One region of the Agrobacterium tumefaciens genome, then DNA from elsewhere that is predicted to be linked to it. Evidence: predicted binding sites of a transcription regulator. Region 1 holds the regulator's gene; each other region holds the start of a gene.
The links. Region 1 encodes PhoB, which activates phosphate uptake and scavenging genes when phosphate is short. Its sites were predicted from a motif close to TGTCATNNANCTGTCAT; they were not measured.
Positions count from the first base shown of each region.

Region 2: the regulator PhoB is predicted to act here: its motif matches at 2,466-2,482, upstream of CFBP6623_RS07000 (UDP-2,3-diacylglucosamine diphosphatase).
Region 3: the regulator PhoB is predicted to act here: its motif matches at 3,700-3,716, upstream of CFBP6623_RS22125 (alkaline phosphatase).

Region 1 covers NZ_CP039903.1:109,393-116,286, forward strand. Annotated here, with positions in the region: gene pstA (phosphate ABC transporter permease PstA) at 1-343, shown strand, start outside; gene pstB (phosphate ABC transporter ATP-binding protein PstB) at 358-1,173, shown strand; gene phoU (phosphate signaling complex protein PhoU) at 1,272-1,997, shown strand; gene phoB (phosphate regulon transcriptional regulator PhoB) at 2,028-2,711, shown strand; gene CFBP6623_RS00565 (GcrA family cell cycle regulator) at 3,099-3,632, opposite strand; gene CFBP6623_RS00575 (aspartate aminotransferase family protein) at 4,063-5,262, shown strand; gene argF (ornithine carbamoyltransferase) at 5,318-6,235, shown strand; gene CFBP6623_RS00585 (Hsp33 family molecular chaperone) at 6,479-6,894, shown strand, end outside.
Region 2 covers NZ_CP039903.1:1,394,212-1,401,105, reverse strand. Annotated here, with positions in the region: gene CFBP6623_RS07005 (NADP-dependent malic enzyme) at 1-2,308, opposite strand, end outside; gene CFBP6623_RS07000 (UDP-2,3-diacylglucosamine diphosphatase) at 2,537-3,376, shown strand; gene dgcA (N-acetyl-D-Glu racemase DgcA) at 3,644-4,627, opposite strand; gene CFBP6623_RS06990 (ABC transporter permease) at 4,771-5,931, shown strand; gene CFBP6623_RS06985 (ABC transporter ATP-binding protein) at 5,942-6,778, shown strand; gene CFBP6623_RS06980 (MlaD family protein) at 6,786-6,894, shown strand, end outside.
Region 3 covers NZ_CP039904.1:1,494,000-1,500,893, reverse strand. Annotated here, with positions in the region: gene CFBP6623_RS22140 (ABC transporter permease) at 1-625, opposite strand, end outside; gene CFBP6623_RS22135 (ABC transporter ATP-binding protein) at 622-1,311, opposite strand; gene CFBP6623_RS22130 (hypothetical protein) at 1,316-1,780, opposite strand; gene CFBP6623_RS22125 (alkaline phosphatase) at 1,895-3,649, opposite strand; gene CFBP6623_RS22120 (TetR/AcrR family transcriptional regulator) at 3,825-4,418, opposite strand; gene CFBP6623_RS22115 (MFS transporter) at 4,540-5,766, shown strand; gene CFBP6623_RS22110 (GntR family transcriptional regulator) at 6,085-6,795, shown strand; gene CFBP6623_RS22105 (ABC transporter ATP-binding protein) at 6,826-6,894, shown strand, end outside.

The DNA of each region.
Region 1 (6,894 bases):
AGCACTTGGTCTCGGCGCTTCGAAGATGCAGACGATCTTCCATCACGTTCTGCCGCTCGCCATGCCCGGCATTCTCACCGGCACCATCATCGGCCTTGCCCATGCGCTGGGTGAAACGGCGCCGCTGCTCTTGATCGGCATGGTGGCATTCGTTGCAAATTATCCGACAACGCCGATGGATCCGTCCACGGCTCTGCCGGTGCAGATTTACATGTGGGCGAACGAAGCGGAACGTGCCTTTGTCGAAAGGACATCCGGCGCTATCATCATCCTGCTTTTGTTCCTCATCGTCATGAATGTTGGCGCAATCCTGTTGCGTCGCCGCTTCGAACGGCGCTGGTAGAGGGAGATTGAGCAATGAACATGTTGTCGGAAGCAGCAGTTGAAAAGGCGCTGGACAAGAAAATGAATGAAGTTTCGTACAAGATGATCGGCAAGGACGTTTCGGTTTTTTACGGCGAAAAGCGTGCGCTTTACGACGTGAACCTCAATGTCCGCGAAAACACGGTCACTGCGCTCATCGGTCCGTCCGGTTGCGGTAAATCCACATTCCTGCGTACCTTGAATCGCATGAACGATACGATCGATGGCTGCCGGGTTACCGGCAAGATCACCCTCGACAGCGACGATATCTACGATCAGGCGATCGATGTCGTGGAATTGCGCGCCCGCGTCGGCATGGTGTTCCAGAAGCCGAACCCCTTCCCGAAGACGATTTACGAGAACATCTCCTACGGTCCGCGCATCCACGGTCTTGCCCGTAACAAGGCGGATATGGACCAGATCGTTGAACAGAGCCTGCAGAGGGCCGGCCTGTGGAACGAAGTGAAAGACCGCCTGCAGGAATCCGGTACCGGCCTTTCCGGTGGTCAGCAGCAGCGTCTGTGCATTGCGCGCGCGGTTGCCGTCAGCCCGGAAGTGATCCTGATGGATGAACCCTGCTCGGCGCTCGATCCGATCGCAACCGCCAAGGTCGAGGAACTGATCCACGAACTGCGCGCCAACTTTACGATCGTCATCGTCACGCACTCCATGCAGCAGGCAGCGCGTGTTTCCCAGCGTACGGCCATGTTCCATCTTGGTCATCTTGTCGAAGAAAACGAAACGGACAAGATGTTCACCAATCCGGACGACCAGCGTACGCAGGATTACATCATGGGCCGCTTCGGCTGATTTCCGGCCGGCGCTTTATCGAAACCGAACAAGACTGGTGCCTTTGCCGTGCCCCGTTGGCGTGCACGTGCATGAAGGCCAAGCCGGAGGATTAGACCATGACACAGACAACGACCCATTCGCATATTCTGTCCGCTTATGACGAGGAATTGAAGTTCCTGACGCGCCGCATCGCCGAAATGGGCGGTCTGGCCGAGCAGATGTGCGCCGACGCCGTGCGCGCATTGGTCAATTCCGACGCTGCGCTTGCGCAGAAGGTCATTTCCGACGACGCGATCCTCGACCATTCCGAGCGCGAGATCGGCGACAAGGCCATCGTCACCATCGCCAGACGGCAGCCTGTCGCGGCCGATCTTCGCGAAATCATCGGCACGCTGCGTATTGCCGGCGATCTCGAGCGCGTTGGCGATCTCGGCAAGAACACTGCCAAGCGCGTTATCGCGGTTGCCGGCACCGGCGTGCCGCGCAAGCTCGCCCGCGGTCTCGAACATCTGTCGGAACTGGCGCTGGTGCAGCTCAAGGAAGTACTCGACGTCTATTCCACGCGTTCTGCCGAGAAAGCCAACGCCATTCGTGAACGGGACGAAGAAATCGACGCCATGTACACGTCGCTCTTCCGTGAGCTTCTGACCTACATGATGGAAGATCCGCGCAACATCACCACCTGCACACATCTTCTGTTCTGCGCCAAGAACATCGAGCGTATCGGCGATCATGCGACGAATATCGCTGAGACAATCTATTACATGGCCACCGGCAGCCAGCCGGAGGGTGAGCGTCCGAAGGACGATAGTTCCAACACACTCGGTTCGGTGACCGAATAACAGACAGGCAGAAGCTTGCGGAGTTAGTATATGGTGCCCAAGATTGCAGTTGTGGAAGACGAGGAAGCGTTGAGCGTCCTGCTTCGTTACAATCTCGAGGCTGAGGGATACGACGTCGACACGATACCCCGTGGCGACGAGGCGGAAATCAGGCTGCAGGAACGTATTCCGGATCTTCTTATCCTGGACTGGATGTTGCCCGGTGTTTCCGGCATCGAACTGTGCCGGCGCTTGAGAATGCGGCCCGAAACCGAACGCCTGCCCATCATCATGCTGACAGCGCGCGGTGAAGAAAGCGAGCGGGTGCGCGGTCTTGCCACCGGCGCCGACGATTATGTCGTCAAGCCGTTCTCGACGCCGGAACTCATGGCCCGCGTCAAGGCCATGCTACGCCGGGCCCGCCCCGAGGTTCTTTCATCGGTGCTGAAATGCGGCGATATCGAACTCGATCGCGAAACCCACCGCGTTCACCGCAAGAGCCGCGAAGTGCGCCTCGGACCGACGGAATTTCGCCTGCTGGAATTCCTGATGACATCTCCGGGCCGGGTGTTCTCCCGCTCGCAGTTGCTGGACGGCGTCTGGGGTCACGATATCTACGTGGATGAGCGCACCGTTGACGTTCACGTAGGACGCCTGCGCAAGGCGCTCAATTTTTCGCACATGCAGGATGTCATCCGCACCGTTCGCGGTGCTGGATATTCGATGGAAGCCTGAGCTAAGCCGAACAGCAGCTTCAATCAGCACAACATCTGACCAAAATCAAAAGGCCCGACACCATTCCGGTTTCGGGCCTTTCGGTTTTGAACCTTTCCCAAACACGGCACCTTGACCTTTTGAATGGACAATCGGCGGCCTGTTCGCATGCGGATTGTGGGCTAGAGTATTTCCAGTAAAGCGGTTCTACGTCCGGAAAATGCGTAAAACAAAGAGATAGGGCACGTCCAAAGTTGCCGTTTAAACCGCACGTGCCTGGACCGGGCGGCGTGGAGGAAAGGCCGAACATGCCACCGGCGATTGTTTTCCGGAACCGGCCTGAATTTGTCATAAAAAAACGGGCCCGAAGGCCCGTAGTTTTTGAGTGCTGAATGCGTGCCGCAACACTCAAGCCTTACGGCGCTCACTGACCGGCTGGTAGGCGAGCTTCGCATGGAACTTGCAATAGGGTGAGGATTCCAGCGCTTCGCAACCGCAGAAGTGGAAATCGTCTTTCAAGGGATCACCGACCGGCCACTTGCAGGTGCGCTCGGTCAGTTCCGTCAGCGTCAAGCGACGGGAAATCGGCGTCACTACATTTCTGGAAGGAACGTAATCGAGAACCTGCGCGGTTTCGATATCGATCTCTTCATGAAGAGCCGTTGCTGCGTTCGAACGGCTCATGGTTCGGGCCGGTGCCGCGCTGACGCGTGCCGTGAAATTTGTCGCGCGCGGGGCAGGGGCCGCGGTGCGCTTGGGCGCGGAGCGTGCAGAAGTCACCGGTCCGCCGGCCTTGACGCGTCCCGGCAGATTGAGGCGGTGGACCTTGCCGATCACGGCATTACGGCTTACACCGCCCAGCTGCGCTGCTATCTGGCTGGCGCTCAGTCCTTCGGCCCACAATTTCTTGAGTTTCTCGACCCGCTCGTCTGTCCAGTTCATGCCGCTTCTCCGCTTGTCGCGTATCTTTCGGCAGAATCCCTCTCCGTCTCGCGGGCGCGCCGCGAGCGTGGTTTCTGCCGGATTTTAGGTGACTAGTTCCGCCGCAATGCAGTCTAGTAATTAGCGATTAACCTAGTGCCAGCCCGACTCCGTGGCAAGAGTCGCGGGAATCATCTGGAATCGATTTTCCGGTTTTCCCCAACTTGCTGGCGAGTTGAGTCTGAAAGGCAACACCTTGGGCCTCTTTCGGTGGCGCCTACTAGTGCTTGAGAAGCCCGGGAAACGCGGACTTTTGTTGACATCGGCAAACGAAGTGACAATAGTGCCCCTGCCGCCGCGAGGCGGCATTTTTGATTTTCAGGCGAGGGATAACCTCGCGAGCCTATTGACAACCTTATGACAGCGCATCCGCGCAAGGAGTGATACAGCCATGGCCGAAGCCGCCGCGCCATTGTTCGATACGTTTGCAAGAGCCCCGCTGCGCTTCGAGCGCGGTGAAGGCGTCTGGCTGTTCACGGAGAGCGGCGAACGATATCTGGATTTTGCAGCCGGTGTTGCGGTTAACTCGCTGGGCCACGCCCATCCGCACCTCGTGGAAGCAATCAAGGCGCAGGCCGAGAAGGTCTGGCACGTCTCGAACCTTTATGAAGTGCCCGGACAGGAAAAGCTCGCCAAGCGGCTGACGGAAGCAACTTTCGCGGACAAGGTGTTCTTCACCAATTCCGGTGCTGAAGCGCTGGAATGCGCCATCAAGACCACGCGCCGTTATCACTATTCAAAGGGCCACCCGGAAAAATTCCGCATCGTCACCTTCGAGGGCGCGTTCCATGGCCGCACGCTGGCAACAATCGCTGCCGGCGGCCAGCAGAAATATCTCGAGGGTTTCGGTCCCAAGGTCGAAGGTTTCGATCAGGTTCCTTTCGCTGATGTCGATGCCTTGAAGGCTGCCATCACGTCTGAGACGGCCGCGCTTTTGATCGAGCCTATCCAGGGCGAGGGCGGTATTCGTGCGCCGAGCAAGGAATTCCTGCAAATCCTGCGTGGATTGTGCGACGAGCACGGCCTTCTCCTGATTTTTGATGAAGTGCAGACGGGCGTCGGCCGCACGGGTAAGCTGTTTGCCTATGAGCAGACCGGCGTTGCGCCTGATATCATGGCGGTTGCCAAGGGTATCGGCGGCGGTTTCCCGCTTGGCGCATGCCTTGCAACAGCGGATGCCGCCTCCGGCATGACGGCCGGTGTGCATGGCACCACCTATGGCGGCAACCCCCTGGCAATGGCGGTCGGCAATGCGGTGCTGGATGTCGTTCTGGCCGACGGTTTTCTGGAAAAGGTTCGTGATGTCGCGCTGGTCTTCCGCCAGGGACTGGCATCGCTCAAGGACCGCTATCCTGATGTAATCGAGGAAATTCGTGGCGAAGGCCTGTTGATGGGCATCAAGGCGAAGGTTCCTTCGGGCGATCTGCTGCAGGCCATGCGCGCGGAGCACCTGCTCGGCGTTCCGGCAGGTGACAACGTCATCCGTCTCCTGCCGCCGCTCGTCACCACGGCGGAAGAGGCCCGCGAAGGGCTGGCGCGAGTGGAAGCGGCTGCCGCCTCCCTGACAGCGAAACAGGCGAAAATCGCCTGAAACCAATCAAGGGCGGGCCTCTTCCTGGAGGCTCGCGAGCATGGGACAGTTTGAAATGGCTTCACCAAAACATTTTCTAGACCTTTCGGCCGTTGGGTCGGAGGATTTGCGGACGATTCTTGATGATGCGCGGGCGCGCAAGATTGCCACCAAGGCCGGCACTGCGGAAAAGCCGTTAGCCGGCAAGATGCTGGCGATGATCTTTGAAAAGCCGTCCACCCGAACCCGCGTTTCCTTCGATGTCGGCATGCGTCAACTCGGCGGTGAGACCCTGTTCCTGTCGGGTACGGAAATGCAGCTCGGTCGTGCGGAAACGATCGGTGATACGGCCAAGGTTCTGTCGCGTTATGTCGACGCCATCATGATCCGCACCACGGATCATTCGCGCCTGCTTGAGCTTGCCGAACATGCAACCGTGCCTGTTATCAACGGCCTGACGGACGACACCCATCCCTGCCAGATCATGGCGGATATATTGACGTTCGAGGAACACCGCGGTCCGGTGAAAGGCAAGACCATTGCCTGGACGGGTGACGGCAATAACGTGTTGCACTCTTTCGTTGAGGGCTCGGCCCGCTTTGGTTATCGCATGAATATGGCGGTGCCCATGGGCTCTGAACCGCATGATAAGTTCCTGAACTGGGCGCGCAATAATGGCGGCGAGATCGCGCTATATCATGATGCCGACAAGGCGGTTGCCGGGGCAGATTGTATCGTTACCGACACCTGGGTATCGATGAACCAGGAACACAAGGCGCGCGGCCACAACATCTTCCAGCCCTATCAGGTGAATGAAGCACTGATGGCCAAGGCCGATAAGGACGCACTGTTCATGCACTGCCTGCCGGCGCATCGCGGCGAGGAAGTAACGGACGGCGTTATCGACGGGCCGCAATCGGTGGTCTTCGATGAGGCGGAAAACCGGCTCCACGCACAGAAGTCCGTCATTGCCTGGTGCATGGGCGTCATCTGACGAACATCGTCGGTTCCGACTGATGCCTGCCAGGTGCTTGAACTTGGCCGCATACATTACCATCTGTGGGACTTCGAAGAGGCTCGTCGGTTTTTTGCTGGCGGGCCATCATCAAGATTTGCACGATTTTCCCCGGAGGCGGTTTCGCTTCCCGGATCTCTGTGCGACAAGCGGAAAAAGCACATTCAAAAAGCCGGACTTTTGGACGGTAGCGGCGCAACGGCTGCGCCAGGGAGTTATGATATGGCAGATGTAACGGTTGAACTGGACGATCTCGTTCTTGCTGGCGACGACAAGGTCGTGCCCTTTCAGGTCGAAGGTCTGGATGTGCGCGGTCGCGCCGTACAGGTTGGGCCGCTGCTGAACGCCATCCTCGAACGGCACGACTATCCCACGGTTGTTGCCCGCCTGCTGGCGGAAGCGACCGTTCTGACGGCGCTGATCGGCACATCCCTGAAGTTCTCCGGCAAGCTTACGGTGCAGACCAAGGGTGACGGCCCGGTGGACCTTCTGGTCGCGGATTTCACCGCACCCGAGAGCATGCGCGCCTATGCCCGTTTTGACGAAGAACGACTGGCCGAGGCAATCGCAGCCGGCGCCACCTCGCCCGAACAGTTGCTGGGCACCGGTATTCTCGCTTTTACGATCGATCAGGGTAT
Region 2 (6,894 bases), 1.3 Mb from region 1:
AAGGATGTGATGCCTGCACCACGGCAAAGGCCGCCATGTTGACGACGCCGCGTGAGGTGACGCTGGGCGACAGGATGTGGGCGGGCAGGGCCGTGCCGAGCAGGATCGGGCCGACATGCAGGCCTTCCGTCAGGGTGCGGGTGACGCCGAGCGTGATGTTGGCGGCATCAAGGTTCGGGAAGACCAGAAGGTTCGCCTCACCGGTCAGCACGCTGTTCGGCATCGCCCGCTTGCGCAGCGCTTCCGAGAGCGCCGAGCCGCCCTGCATTTCGCCGTCCACTTCCAGCTCGGGGGCTGCCGCCTGCACGATCTTCAGCGCGCGGCGCATCTTGCGGGCGCTTTCCGAGTCCCGCGAGCCGAAGTTGGAGTGGCTGGCGAGCGCGATCTTCGGCGTGATGCCGAAGCGGCGAATTTCCTTGGCCGCAAGAATGGCCATCTCCGCCACTTCCTCTGATGTCGGATCGTTATTCACGAAAGTATCGGTGAGGAACAGCGCGCCCTGCTGGGTGATGAGCAGGCTGAGGCCCGCAAAGGAGCGCACGTTCTCCTGCTTGCCGATGATCTGGTTCACGTCGCGCAGATGGCGGTCATAACGGCCTTCGAGGCCGCAGATCAGCGCATCCGCTTCGCCGCGCTTGACCGACAGCGCGCCGATGACGGTGGAGTTGGTGCGCACGATGGTACGCGCCGCTTCCGGGTTGATGCCGGCGCGGCCGACCAACGCGAAATAATCATCGACATAATCGCGGTAACGCGGATCGTCTTCCGGATTGACCACGGCGAAATCCGTATGCGGGCGGATGCGCAGGCCGAAGCGCTTCAGGCGCGTCTCGATGATCTGCGGGCGGCCGATGAGGATCGGGATGCCGGTACCCTCTTCCAGCAGAACCTGGGCGGCGCGCAGCACGCGTTCGTCTTCGCCTTCGGCAAAGATGATGCGCTTCTTTTCGGCGGCCTTGGCGGCATTGAAGACCGGCTTCATGATGAAGCCGGAGCGCCAGACGAAACGGTTCAGCTGGTCGAAATAGGCTTCGAAATCGGTGATCGGCCGGGCAGCGACGCCGCTTGCGGCAGCGGCGCGGGCAACGGCGGGCGCAATGCGCAGGATGAGGCGTGGATCGAAGGGCGAGGGGATGAGATAGGTCGGGCCGAAGACCGGGGTTTCACCGCTATAGGCTCTGGCCGCCACTTCGGAGACTTCCTCCCGCGCGAGTTCGGCGATGGCCTGCACGGCGGCCATCTTCATTTCCTCGTTGATGGTCGTCGCACCGCAATCCAGCGCGCCGCGGAAGATATAGGGGAAGCAGAGTACGTTGTTGACCTGGTTCGGGAAATCCGAACGGCCGGTGCAGATCATGGCGTCCGGGCGTGCGGCACGCGCGACTTCGGGCATGATTTCCGGATTGGGGTTGGCAAGCGCAAGGATAAGCGGATTTTCCGCCATGCGCTCCAGGAGTTCCGGTTTCAGCACGCCAGCGGCGGAAAGGCCGAGGAAGACATCGGCGCCGTCGATCGAGTCAGCCAGCACGCGCTTGTCGGTCTTCTGGGCGTAGACTTCCTTCCACTCGTCCATCAGCGTGTTACGGCCGTCATAAACCAGGCCTTCGATATCGTGGACCCAGATATTCTCTTTGTTGGCGCCCATGGCGACAAGCAGGTTGAGGCAGGCGAGAGCTGCCGCACCGGCGCCGGAAGCGACGATCTTGACGCTGGACAGAGACTTGCCGGCCAGTTCCAGCGCATTGGTGACAGCGGCGGCGACGATGATCGCGGTGCCATGCTGATCATCGTGGAAGACGGGGATATTCATCTTCTCGCGCAGCTGGCGTTCCACCTCGAAACATTCCGGCGCCTTGATATCCTCAAGGTTGATGCCGCCGAAGGTGGGCTCAAGCGCTGCGATGGTCGACACCATGTCATTGATGCCGGGCGCGTCGATCTCGATGTCGAAGACGTCGATGCCGGCGAATTTCTTGAAGAGGACGGCCTTGCCTTCCATGACAGGCTTGGAAGCGAGCGGGCCGATATTGCCAAGCCCCAGCACCGCCGTGCCGTTGGAGATGACGGCGACGAGGTTGGCGCGGGCGGTATAATCCGCCGCCATTTCCGGATTTTCATGGATGGCGAGGCAGGGGGCGGCCACACCTGGCGAATAGGCCAGCGCCAGATCGCGCTGGTTGCCGAGCGGCTTGGTGGCCTGGATTTCCAGTTTGCCGGGGCGCGGATAGCGGTGGAAAAAGAGCGCCTGTTCCTCGATGTCGGCCTTTGCCGTGTTGGCGGGCGTGTTGTTCTTATCGTGAGAGGTCATTCTTCCACCGTCATGTCTGGTTTCATTCCGGCCCCCTGAATACAACAAACTTCCCCATGGTACAGCCGTTATTTGACGCACATTCATGCAAATACGGGCATGGCTTATTCGCGTTTTCGTGAAGCCATCCGTCATATTCCATACAAAAACCGGCCTCTGTCATGTTGCTGAAACACGAGTCTGGTTCTGAGAGGTAAGAAAGCCGCAGGGACGCAACCGAACAGGGGGATGAAATCCGTGGCCGGTCAAATCGAAACCAGACAGTTCAGAACGCTTTTCATTTCGGATGTTCATCTTGGCTCCAAGGCGGCCAAGACGGATTTCCTGCTCGACTTCCTAAAGTATCACGAAGCCGAGACGATCATCATGGTCGGCGACATCGTCGACGGCTGGCGCCTGCGCCGCAGCTGGTACTGGCCGCAGGGCTGTAATGACGTGGTGCAGAAGCTGCTGCGCAAGGCCCGCAAGGGCACGCGCATCATCTATATTCCCGGCAACCACGATGAATTCCTGCGGGAGTTCCCCGGCATGCATTTCGGCGGCATCGAAGTGGCCGAGCGCATGATCCACGAGGCGGCCGACGGCAAGAAATATCTGGTCATCCATGGCGACGAGTTCGACGTCGTGGTTCGCAACGCCCGCCTGCTCGCCTATCTCGGCGACTGGGCTTATGACGCGGCGATCGCCATCAACATCGCCATTGCCGCCGTGCGCCGTCGCATCGGCCTGCCTTACTGGTCGTTTTCGGCCTGGGCCAAGCTGCAGGTCAAACACGCCGTCAACTTCATCGGCGAATTCCAGCGCGTGGTGGCTGACGAGGCACGGCGCAACAATGTCGATGGCGTGATCTGTGGGCACATCCACCACGCTGTCATGGAAGACATGGACGGCATCCGCTACATCAACACCGGCGACTGGGTGGAAAGCTGCACGGCGATTGCTGAAAATGCCGATGGCAGCTTCGAGCTGATCACCTGGATGCAGACCAGCGACGCCACCGCCGGACAGGCATCGGATGAGATGGAGCCGGTGGATATTCCGGGGCTGATCGGCAAGCACGCAGCCTGAGTTGGGGCCTGTGGGCTAAAGGAGTACCTGGCCTTCGGTGTTTCCTTGAGATCAATGCGCGCTCGTGTGGGATGAGCGGTCGCCGCTTGTTTCTTCTCCCCGCCGGGGAGAAGGTCGCGGCAGCGGGATGAGGGGGCGAGCTCTCCGAAATCCGGCAACGGCGCCCCCTCATCCGACCTTTCGGGCCACCTTCTCCCCGGCGGGGAGAAGAAACAAGCGGCGAGGTTCGCGTTCCATCTTGTTTATTTCATCGTCAGTATTCTGGCGTTACCCCCACAGTTCCGGCTGCGCCGGATAGACCAGCGAGCCCTCATAAACCAGCCCCGGATCACGATCCTCAGCCAGCAGCAGCGGCCCATCGAGATCGGCAAAGGCCGTGCCCTGCGCGGCCAGCACGGCCGGGGCCATGCCGAGCGAGGTGCCGAGCATACAGCCGACCATGATGGTGAAACCGAGCCTTTCGGCCTCCGCCTTCATGACAAGCGCTTCCGTCAGGCCGCCGGTCTTGTCGAGCTTGATGTTGATCGCATCGTAGCGGTCGCGCAGGCCGGCGAGGTCCTTGGTCGAATGCACGCTTTCGTCGGCGCAGATCAGCACCGGATGATCGATGCGGGCGAGGATATCATCCTTGCCGGCGGGCAGCGGCTGCTCGATCAGCGATATCTTCAGTTCTGCTGCAAGTCTCAGATAATATTCAATATTCTCGTCATTCCAACCTTCATTGGCGTCTATGATGATGCGCGCTTCGGGTGCGGCCGCGCGTACGGCCCGCAGGCGGGCTTCGTCGTCAGTGGTGCCGGTCTTGATCTTCAGCAGCGGACGGCCTGCATTTTCCGCGGTCTTCGCGGCCATTGTTTCAGGGTCGGCAAGCGAAATCGTATAGGCGGTGACGAGCGGCTTTGCCGCCTGTCCGAGAACCTGTTCGGCAGCGCTCCGGTCGCTGATCTTCGCCTCAAGGTCCCAGAGCGCGCAATCGACCGCATTGCGGGCCGCACCCGGTTTCATCGCCTGCTGCAATTCCTGCCGTGTCAGGCCGGCGGCTATCCGCTCTGCCATCACCTCGATATCGGCAAGGACACCCTCGATGCTTTCGCCATAACGCGGATAGGGCACGCATTCACCTTTGCCGACGAAGGAACCTTCACGGATGGTGCACGTTACGACATCCGCATGCGTGCGGGTGCCGCGTGAGATGGTGAAGCTGCCGGCGACGGGGAAGCGTTCTGTTGTGGCTTGCAGGTAACGGGGCATTTTTTTTCACTTCCGATTGGGCGGCAAAAGACACATGACGCCAAATTTATCACGAATTGTCAGCCGTCACTGTGGCTTGCCGGAGGCCAAAACGTTATGAAACCTTTAAGAATCTCGTGACGGCTGCACTCGCTCGGAGCATTATGCAAGAACAGGACACACGGCAACAGGCGAACCCGGCCGCAATCACCGAAGACGGTTCCGTCTCCGGCGGCGGCTTGCGTTATGTCATGAGCGGTTCCTGGCGCAACAGCAATCTCTCCGGAATTTTCGAAAGCCTCGACAGGATCGAAAAAAACAAATCCGGCGGCTCCGTCGAGATCGATCTTTCCGCTGTCGAAGCCATCGACACGACGGGTGCGTGGATCATCCAGCGCCTGCGCAAGGATATCGAGGCGAACGGCGCAACTGTTACGTTCACCGGCAACGACCGGATCGAGGACGTCATCGGTCAATTGCCCGATAAGGCGGAGATGCAGGGCGAGCCGGTCGCCAAACCGGGGCTGGTGGAACGCATCTTCGCGCCGATCGGCCAGGCCGTGGTTCAGAACGGCGCGGATTTCCTGGCGGGCATGTATATTCTCGGCTCCGCCGTGCGCGGCGCGCAGATGAAGCTCGGGCGCGGGCGAGGCGTCTCGCCGGCGGCGATCGTCAACCAGATCGACCATATGGGCGTGCGCGCCGTGCCGATCATCATGCTGATGTCGTTTTTGATCGGCGCGATCATCGCCCAGCAGGGCGCGTTCCAGCTCAGATATTTCGGCGCCGAGGTCTTCGTCGTCGATCTGGTCGGCATTCTGCAATTGCGTGAAATCGGCGTGCTTCTGACCGCGATCATGATCGCCGGCCGTTCCGGCAGCGCGATTACGGCGGAAATCGGCTCGATGAAGATGCGCGAGGAAATCGACGCGCTAAAGGTGATCGGTCTCAACCCCGTGGGTGTGCTGGTGTTTCCGCGGCTGGTGGCGCTGACCATCGCGCTGCCGCTTTTGACCATTCTCGCCAATTTTGCAGCGCTTTTCGGTGCGGCCATCGTGGCGCTGCTTTATTCCGGCATCACTTTCGAGGTGTTCCTGTCGCGCCTGCATGGCGCTGTCGAGGAATCGACCATTGCCGCCGGCATGATCAAGGCGCCGTTCATGGCGCTCATTATCGGCATCGTCGCGGCGGTGGAAGGCATGAAGGTGGGTGGTTCGGCGGAATCGCTCGGTCAGCATGTCACCTCCTCGGTGGTGAAGTCGATCTTCGTCGTCATTCTGGTCGATGGTCTTTTCGCCATCTTCTACGCAGCCATCGATTTTTAGGGAGGGCGCGTTGGAGCAGCAGGACCAGACACAGCAACAGATCAAGACCGGGAAAGACGGGCGCGAGATCGTGCTTTCCGTCGAGGGCGTGACCGTTGGTTTCAACGGCCGGAACGTGCTCGAAAATCTCGATCTCGATGTCTATCGCGGTGAAATCCTCGGCTTTATCGGCCCCTCTGGTGCTGGCAAATCCGTGTTGATGCGGGCGATTTTGCGGCTCCTGCCACGGCAGGCGGGTGCGATCCGCATTCTCGGTACCGATTACGACAAGGCGAGCGAAGACGACCGCATGATGCTTGACCAGCGTCTTGGCGTGCTGTTCCAGCAGGGCGCGCTGTTTTCCGGCCTGACGGTGAAGGAAAACATCCAGCTGCCGATGCGGGAATATCTGGACCTGCCGAAGAAGCTGATGGATGAGCTTGCTTATCTGAAGATCGAGATGGTCGGGCTGAAGCCCGATGCCGGCGACAAGTACCCGTCGGAACTGTCAGGCGGCATGATCAAGCGCGCAGCCCTTGCCCGGGCATTGTCGCTCGATCCCGACCTCGTCTTCCTTGATGAGCCGACATCCGGCCTCGATCCCATCGGGGCGGCGGAATTTGATATGCTGATCGCGCGCCTGCGTGATTCGCTCGGCCTGACCGTCTATATGGTGACGCACGACCTCGACAGCCTGTTTTCCGTCTGCGACCGCATCGCGGTTCTCGGCGATAAGCGGGTTCTGGTGGAAGGGACATTGCAGGACATGTTCGCCTGCGACGACCCGTGGGTGCAGTCCTATTTCCGCGGCAAACGGGCGCGCTCTGTCGTTCTTCCGGACGGCAAACATGAAAATCCGGTGGAGTAACAGAAGCATGGAAACCAAGGCGAATTACACCATAGTCGGAATTTTCACGCTGATCGTGATCGCTGCCGCATTCGGCTTCGTTTACTGGATGGCGGAATTCGGCCGTGGCGGCCCGA
Region 3 (6,894 bases), on a different replicon from region 1:
CGTGATCATGACCATGTTCCTGGCCAAGACCATGGACGTGCCACACAGCCTGAATCGGCACGAGAATGGCGCGATCCCAGGGTGTGCCAGTCGGCTGCAACTTCCCGACGGCCTTGTAGGCGATCTCGGTATGGGTGCGGCCGCCGGTTTCGGCGGTGCCATGCATCGGCTTGATCTCGGCACCAACGGAGAGGTTGACGGCAGCGCCCAGAAGCGCTTCGCCTTCCAAAGCAAACATCCTGCCCTCGGCAAAGCCGGGCGTTGTGTTACTGACGAGGCTCGTCGTCGTGCCGACAATGGGATAGCCGGCAAAAGAATCCCCAAATCCGACAGGAGCCGCCCATGCGACACGCGGATCGGCGGCAAGCCGGGTGAGGACGGCGCCATCCACGAGCGGCAGGGGCGCCGCCTGCAGGAAGATGGATGAAAGGATCAACTGCGTTTCGCTGCCGGCAGCACCGACAACGAGGTCGAATTTATCGGCGGCGCGGGCGCTGCCGAGACGCAAAGACCGTTCCTGCAAGGTGACAGCCACGCCAAGCGCGGTGGCCAGCGCCACCAGCAGAACCACGACGGCCCCGCCCAGCCACAGGCGACGCAGGTCGGCAAGGATGAAACCGATCATGCTGCGATCTCCTTCGCGTCAGTATCGGCAACGACACGGCCGCCACTGAGGGTCAGACGCCGGTCAAGGCGACCGATCAGATGCTGATCGTGGCTCGCGACAATCAGCGTACTGCCGGTGCCGGCGGCAACGGCAAGCAGCAAATCGCCGACAGCCTCGCCGCTTTCGAGATCCAGGCTGGCGGTCGGTTCGTCAGCAATGATGACGCCGGGGCTGCGCAGCAGCGCCCGGGCGATGGCAACACGCTGCATTTCACCCCGCGACATGGTCTCGATATGCTGCCCGGGGCGCTTGAGGCCGACGGTCGCAAACAGGGATTCCGCACGGTTTATAAGCTCTGCATTTGCCACACGCGACAGGCGGGCGGGCAGCAGGATGTTATCCAGCGCAGAGAGACCGGGAAAAAGATGAAACTCCTGCATGACAAGGCCGATATTGGCAGCCCGCCAATGGTCGCGACGGCCCTCGGACAGCTCCGCAATGTTCCCGTTCCCCCAAACGACGCGGCCGGTCTCAACCCGCTCAAGGCCGGCGATGATGTTGATGAGGGTGCTCTTGCCCGAGCCGGAACCACCCGTCAGTGCCACGCGGCTTCCGGCAACGATTTCCAGATGGTCGATAACAAGAACCGGAGCCGCCAGTCCGGGAAAGGAGACGGCAAGATTTTCTATCTTCAGAGGCAGCATGGTTTCAAACCGTCGCGTATTCTGCCTGGCGAATGCGCAGCAGGCTGACGAAGCCGGTGTCCGGATCAGTCCAGGAACCCGTTTCCAGTGTACCGCGCACTTCGATCGTCTGGCTGGGCTGGGTAAAGGTCTGCTTTTCGCCAAGATAGACGACGACAATATTGTCCGGCCAGTCTGAATCGGTGGAGCAAAACGGGCAGATCGACATGGGTATTTCGGTGAGCACGAAGAACTGTGCTTCAGCCTTCAGCGGTGGCGCCATGAAGCCGCGCATGGCGACCTCCTCGCCGTTCAACTGCTTGACCTTCTCGGAAAATTCCAGCCCGAGAACGCTGACCTTGCCATAAAGCTCGTCGAAGGTGATGTCGCTTTTCGCCTGTGCACGCGTGCCGGCGGCCAGCAGCGGCAGACCAGCAATGAGACCAAGGGTCTGGCGGCGATTGAACCGCGCCGGATCAGGCTTGCTCATGACCATTTTCCTTCTTCAAAGGTCTTTCATCGTCAGCCGTCATGGCCGGCAACGCAGGACCGTAGTGACGGCAAGGGCACGCCATGGTGGCGCGCCCTTGCCCCGTTTCAAATCTTAGTTGGTCTGCTTGGCGCCAAGAGCGAAAGCTTCGACAAGACCCTTGTAGACATCGCTCTGCTCCATGTAACCGCGGAAGCCTTCGGCGCCGGGTCCTTCGGCCTGCAGCACGACGTCATCAACCGCGTGTACGCCGCTGTCGGAGCTCTTCGGAATGATGCCGGTGACCAGCACGGCACCGGGAACATCCTTGTATTGCTCGTTGGCGATGTATTCCTTCTTTTCGTTCTGGATGGCCGGCGCAAACGGGCCATCGAGCTTCGGGCGGAAGGTTTCGTAGTGATCCGGACCGTTATTGGCGTTCAGGAAGAGACGACGCGAAACGTCGACCTTGTCAGGATAACCGTCGCCGTCCTTGTCTTCGTAATTCGGGAAGCCGGCTTCGGCATAGGTGCCGACCTTTTCGCGCATGTCCGTGCCGGGCTTGTCATCATCAACAGTACCGATGATGGAAACGCCGTGGGTATGGTCGCCGGTGACGATGATCAGCGTATCGGGGTTCTTGGCCGCAAATTCGCGGGCAACGCCGATGGCCTTGTCGAATTCGATCGTATCGACGACGGCGCGATCCCAGTCGAGCGGATGAGACATCTTGTCGACGTTCGCCGCTTCGACCATCAGGAAGAAGCCTTCCGGGTTCTTCGACAGATTGTCGAGCGCAACCTTGGTCATTTCAACCAGACCCGGCTGGTCCGGGAACTTGCCCGTGGTGCCCTTTTTCAGGAACTCGCGGTCAAGCGTGGTATCCATGTTGCCGGTGTGGAACAGGCCGAGGATCTTGCCGGTGTTGGTGCCGGCAGCCGTTGCAAGTTCAGCCTTGCTGGTCGCCAGCGTGTAACCGGCTTCCTTGAACAGGGCGATATAGTCCTTGTCGTCCTTGCGCTTGGAACCGGCGGTCGCCTGCGGCAGGAAATAGGCGGAACCGCCGCCGAGAAGCACATCCGGCTTCACGTCGAACAGCATGCCGTTAATGTCAGCCTTGTCGCCACGCTTGCGGGTATGGGCAACGACGGCAGCCGGCGTCGCATCCTGCAATTCGGCGGTGGAGATGATGCCGATCGACTTCTTGGTCTGGCGGCGCAGGGCTTCAGCCAGCGTTTCGACCTTCGGATCGTCGAGCGAGGCCGGAGTGCGGTCGGCATAAACGCCGATAGCGTTCACGGCGGTCTTGTGGCCGGTCATGTAGGCCGACATGGTATTGGCGCTGTCGGTGGCGACGGCGTCCGTGGCGGAGGTGCCGATGAAAGCGACCGGCGGCACGTCATCCATGTTGAGACGGCCATTGGCCTTACCCTCGGTCATGCCCTTGGACATGATACGGGCGGCAGTACGATGGGCGACCGACAGACCGTCGGCGATCAGGAAGATCACATTCTTGGCCTTCGCCTGGGCAGGCGTGCCATAAACGGTCCAGGTCACGTTCTTGGTCTCGGAACCGGCCGAAACTTCGACCTTGTAATCACCGGCATTGGCGAGCGTGATGCCGCGCAGGATGACGGCCGAACCAAGAACCTTGTCCTTGTTCTTTTCTTCGGCAACGAACTCGACGTCCTTGCCGAGAACAGCCTTGTAATCCTGGCCGTTGACGGTGATCTTGACGTCTTCCGGCTTTACGACCGCGTCGAATTCCGCTTTGAAATCAAACGGCGAACCGGTCAGGATCGTAGCACGATCAAGCGGATAGACCTCGGCAGCCTGAGCGGCGCCGGCAAGAAAGGTCGTAGCGACCAAAGCAGCAACAATTTTGCGCATATTCCCCTCGCGAGACATGTGAAAACCACAACCTCTCCTAGACCCGCCATATGACAGTTGGATGACTTACCTATTGCCATGTCGTGAAAGCTGGCGCTGACGGGGAACCTGTGAGGCGGGCACCCGGCACGCCGCTCTCCCTTCAGTCGAGAGGTCCCGCCTAAAAGGGTACGGATCAGCCTTTGTGAATGCGCAATCCTTCAAGCAAGGTCCGGAAGCTTTCAACTGCCCGTTTGGAAGTCCTTTCAGGGTCGTCGGAATTCGCGATCCACTGGGCGGCGCTGCTGCTTGCCGCGTTGATGAAACGGGCACATGCCTCCGGGTCGATATCGGTGATCGCCCCTTCCTGCTTCAGGATTTCAAGGCTCCGCGCAACAGCGGAAATACAGCCATTGGCATTTGGCCAGCGGGAGGGATCACCGAGCACGGCCGGTCCATCGCGAAACATGATCCGCTGGATTTCCGGCTCAAGAGCCATGCGGACATAACCGACATTCTCATCGATAAAACCGTCCCACCGGGTCGCGGCTTTCGACGAAATCTCACAGAGTCTTTTTGTCATCTCCGCGTCAATTTCAGCGACAACCGCCAGCAGCAGGCCCTTTTTGTCACCGAAATGGTGATAGAGCGCGCCACGGGTCAGCCCCGCCTCGGCGGTGAAGTCGTCCATCGACGCTTCGGCATAACCGATGCTGCCAAACGCCTTTCGACCGGCGGACAGAAGCTTTGCCCGTGTCTCGGCAATCATTTCACTGCGGGGTTTGCGCATTTTTTCTCCGTCGTCCACATACACCACGTATATTAGTTGACATACGCGACGTATGCAATTATCTCATTCACATACGCCACGTATGTGTGTGGTAGATACTCCCTGAACAAGGTGCATCCCGATGTCTAATCCATACAGAGAAATTTTTAGGGCTCCGGGCGCGAAGGGCTTTTCCGCCGCGGGCTTCTTTGCCCGCCTGCCAATTGCGATGGCGCCGATCGGTATCGTCGCCATGCTTTCCCAGACCCATGGAGAATATTGGCTTGCCGGCGCCGTCTCGGCAACCTTCGCGCTGACCAATGCGGCTGCGGCACCGCAGATCTCCCGCCTCGTGGATCGAAAGGGCCAGAGCAAGGTCCTCATCCCGGCCACCATCATATCGGTCATCGCCTTTGTGGTTTTGATCCTCGCCACGAACCAGAAGTGGCCGGTCTGGACCCTGTTCCTTTCAGCCTTCCTCGCCGCCGCCATGCCCAGCATCCCCGCCATGATGCGTGCCCGCTGGACGGAAATCTTCCGCGACCGGCCAGAGCTGAATACGGCTTTTGCCTTTGAGTCCGCCGCGGATGAGCTGGTTTATATTTCCGGCGCCTCGCTTTCCGTCGGGCTTGCGGTCTCGCTCTTTCCGGAAGCGGGCATGATGATCAGCACGGCCTCGCTGGCGCTCGGCACCTTTGCCTTCCTGCTGCAGGGGTCGACAGAACCCAAGGTGCGCCCGGTTGAAAGCGGGACACGGCAGCAATCAGCGATACGGCTACGGCCGGTCCAGATCATCACACTCGCCCTGATCTTCGTGGGTTCAACCTTCGCCACGGCCGAGGTAAGCGCTGTGGCCATCACCAAGCAACTCGGCCAGCCGGAGGCCGCGAGCCTCGTCATTGGTGTCTATGCCATCGGCTCCTTCGTTGTCGGCCTGCTGCTCGGCGCGATCAACCCGAAAATGCCGTTACATCGCCAGTTGCTGATTGCCGTCAGCGTCCTTGCGCTTACCGCCCTGCCGCTCCTCTTTGCCACGACAACCGTTGCCCTGCTCGCCTTTGCCGTTTTCCTCAGCGGCGTTGCAATCTCGCCCATCTTCATCACCGCATTCGGCCTGATCGAGCGCCGCGTGCCGGAATCTATGCTGACGGAAGGCGTGACCTGGGTGATGACCGGCATCGGTATCGGCATGGCGCTCGGCGCCTTCATCTCCGGCTGGGTCATCGATAATTTTGGCCCCACCAACGGCTTCTGGATGTCCGTTGCTGCCAGCCTTTCGACAGTCGCCATCATTGGCCTCGGTCAGCGCAGCCTCTCCGGAGAGCAGAGAGCTTCCGAGCAGGCATGCGCGGCACAGCCCGCCGAATAATACCGTTGAGCACCCGGTGAACATGGTAATGGCGGCAAAATAGCTGGCATTATCATGCCCACAAGGCGCTTTTAGCCGCCGCTGAAACTTCCTTCAAAATCAAAACCCTTGCACCGGAGCGATCAAAAGATCGCTCCGGTTTTTCGGTGTGGCGCTTCCCAACCGATCATTCGCGCTTGACTCTCAAAAACACAATAGATATGTCACTACATAATCTGATATCTCAGTTTGGTTATTGATATGTCTAACGCTCTTGAATTTCCATCGTTGCCGCTGTCCGAACTCGTCACCCCGCGAGACTTACCGGCTGATGGAAACATGACGAACCGGATCCATTCCCTGCTTCGCAAACTGATTGTCGAAGTGAAGCTGCTTCCCGGGCGCGCATTGTCGGAAAAGGAAATCGCAGCGCTCTTGCATGTCAGCAAGACGCCGGTGCGCGAGGCGATCATTCGCCTTTCCGAAGAAGGTTTCGTGACTGTCGTACCGCAGGGCGGCACCTATATCTCGCCGATCGACGTGCAGCGTTACATGGAAGCCTGCTTCATCCGGTTCAAACTGGAAGAGGGCGCCGTCATCGAGGCGACCAAGCGGCACTCGCTGGAAGACATCGCCCGTCTGAAAACCTGCATTTCCCAGCAGCGCACCGCAGCCGAAGACGAGGAATTCACGGATTTCTTCCTGCTGGACGAGGAATTTCACCGCACCATCTTCGCGGCAGCCCGCCTTCCCGGCGCCTGGAGCGTGGTCAATCAGGCAAAAGGCGAAATGGACCGGATGCGCCATCTGAAGCGCGTTTTTGCGGTCCGTCGCACTGAAAAGGTGATCGAGGAGCACGAAGCGATCGTGAGCGCCATCGAGTCAGGCGATATCGAAGCCGCACGCGAAGCCGTCCAGCGCCATCTCGGATCACTCGAAACCAAGATCGCAGAACTCTCCAAGAACCCGAAGATCTGGACCTTCATCGAACAGGTCAACACGCGCGTCACGAGGAAGCGCGCTTCACGGGGGTCGAAGACGCCTGACTGAACATTCAAGGCTTTTGAGGAGGGGCCTTTCATGTCTGCAGTTCAAATCAACGATGTCGTCAAGCGCTACGGCGCTCTCGAAGTCGTCCACGGTATCAAT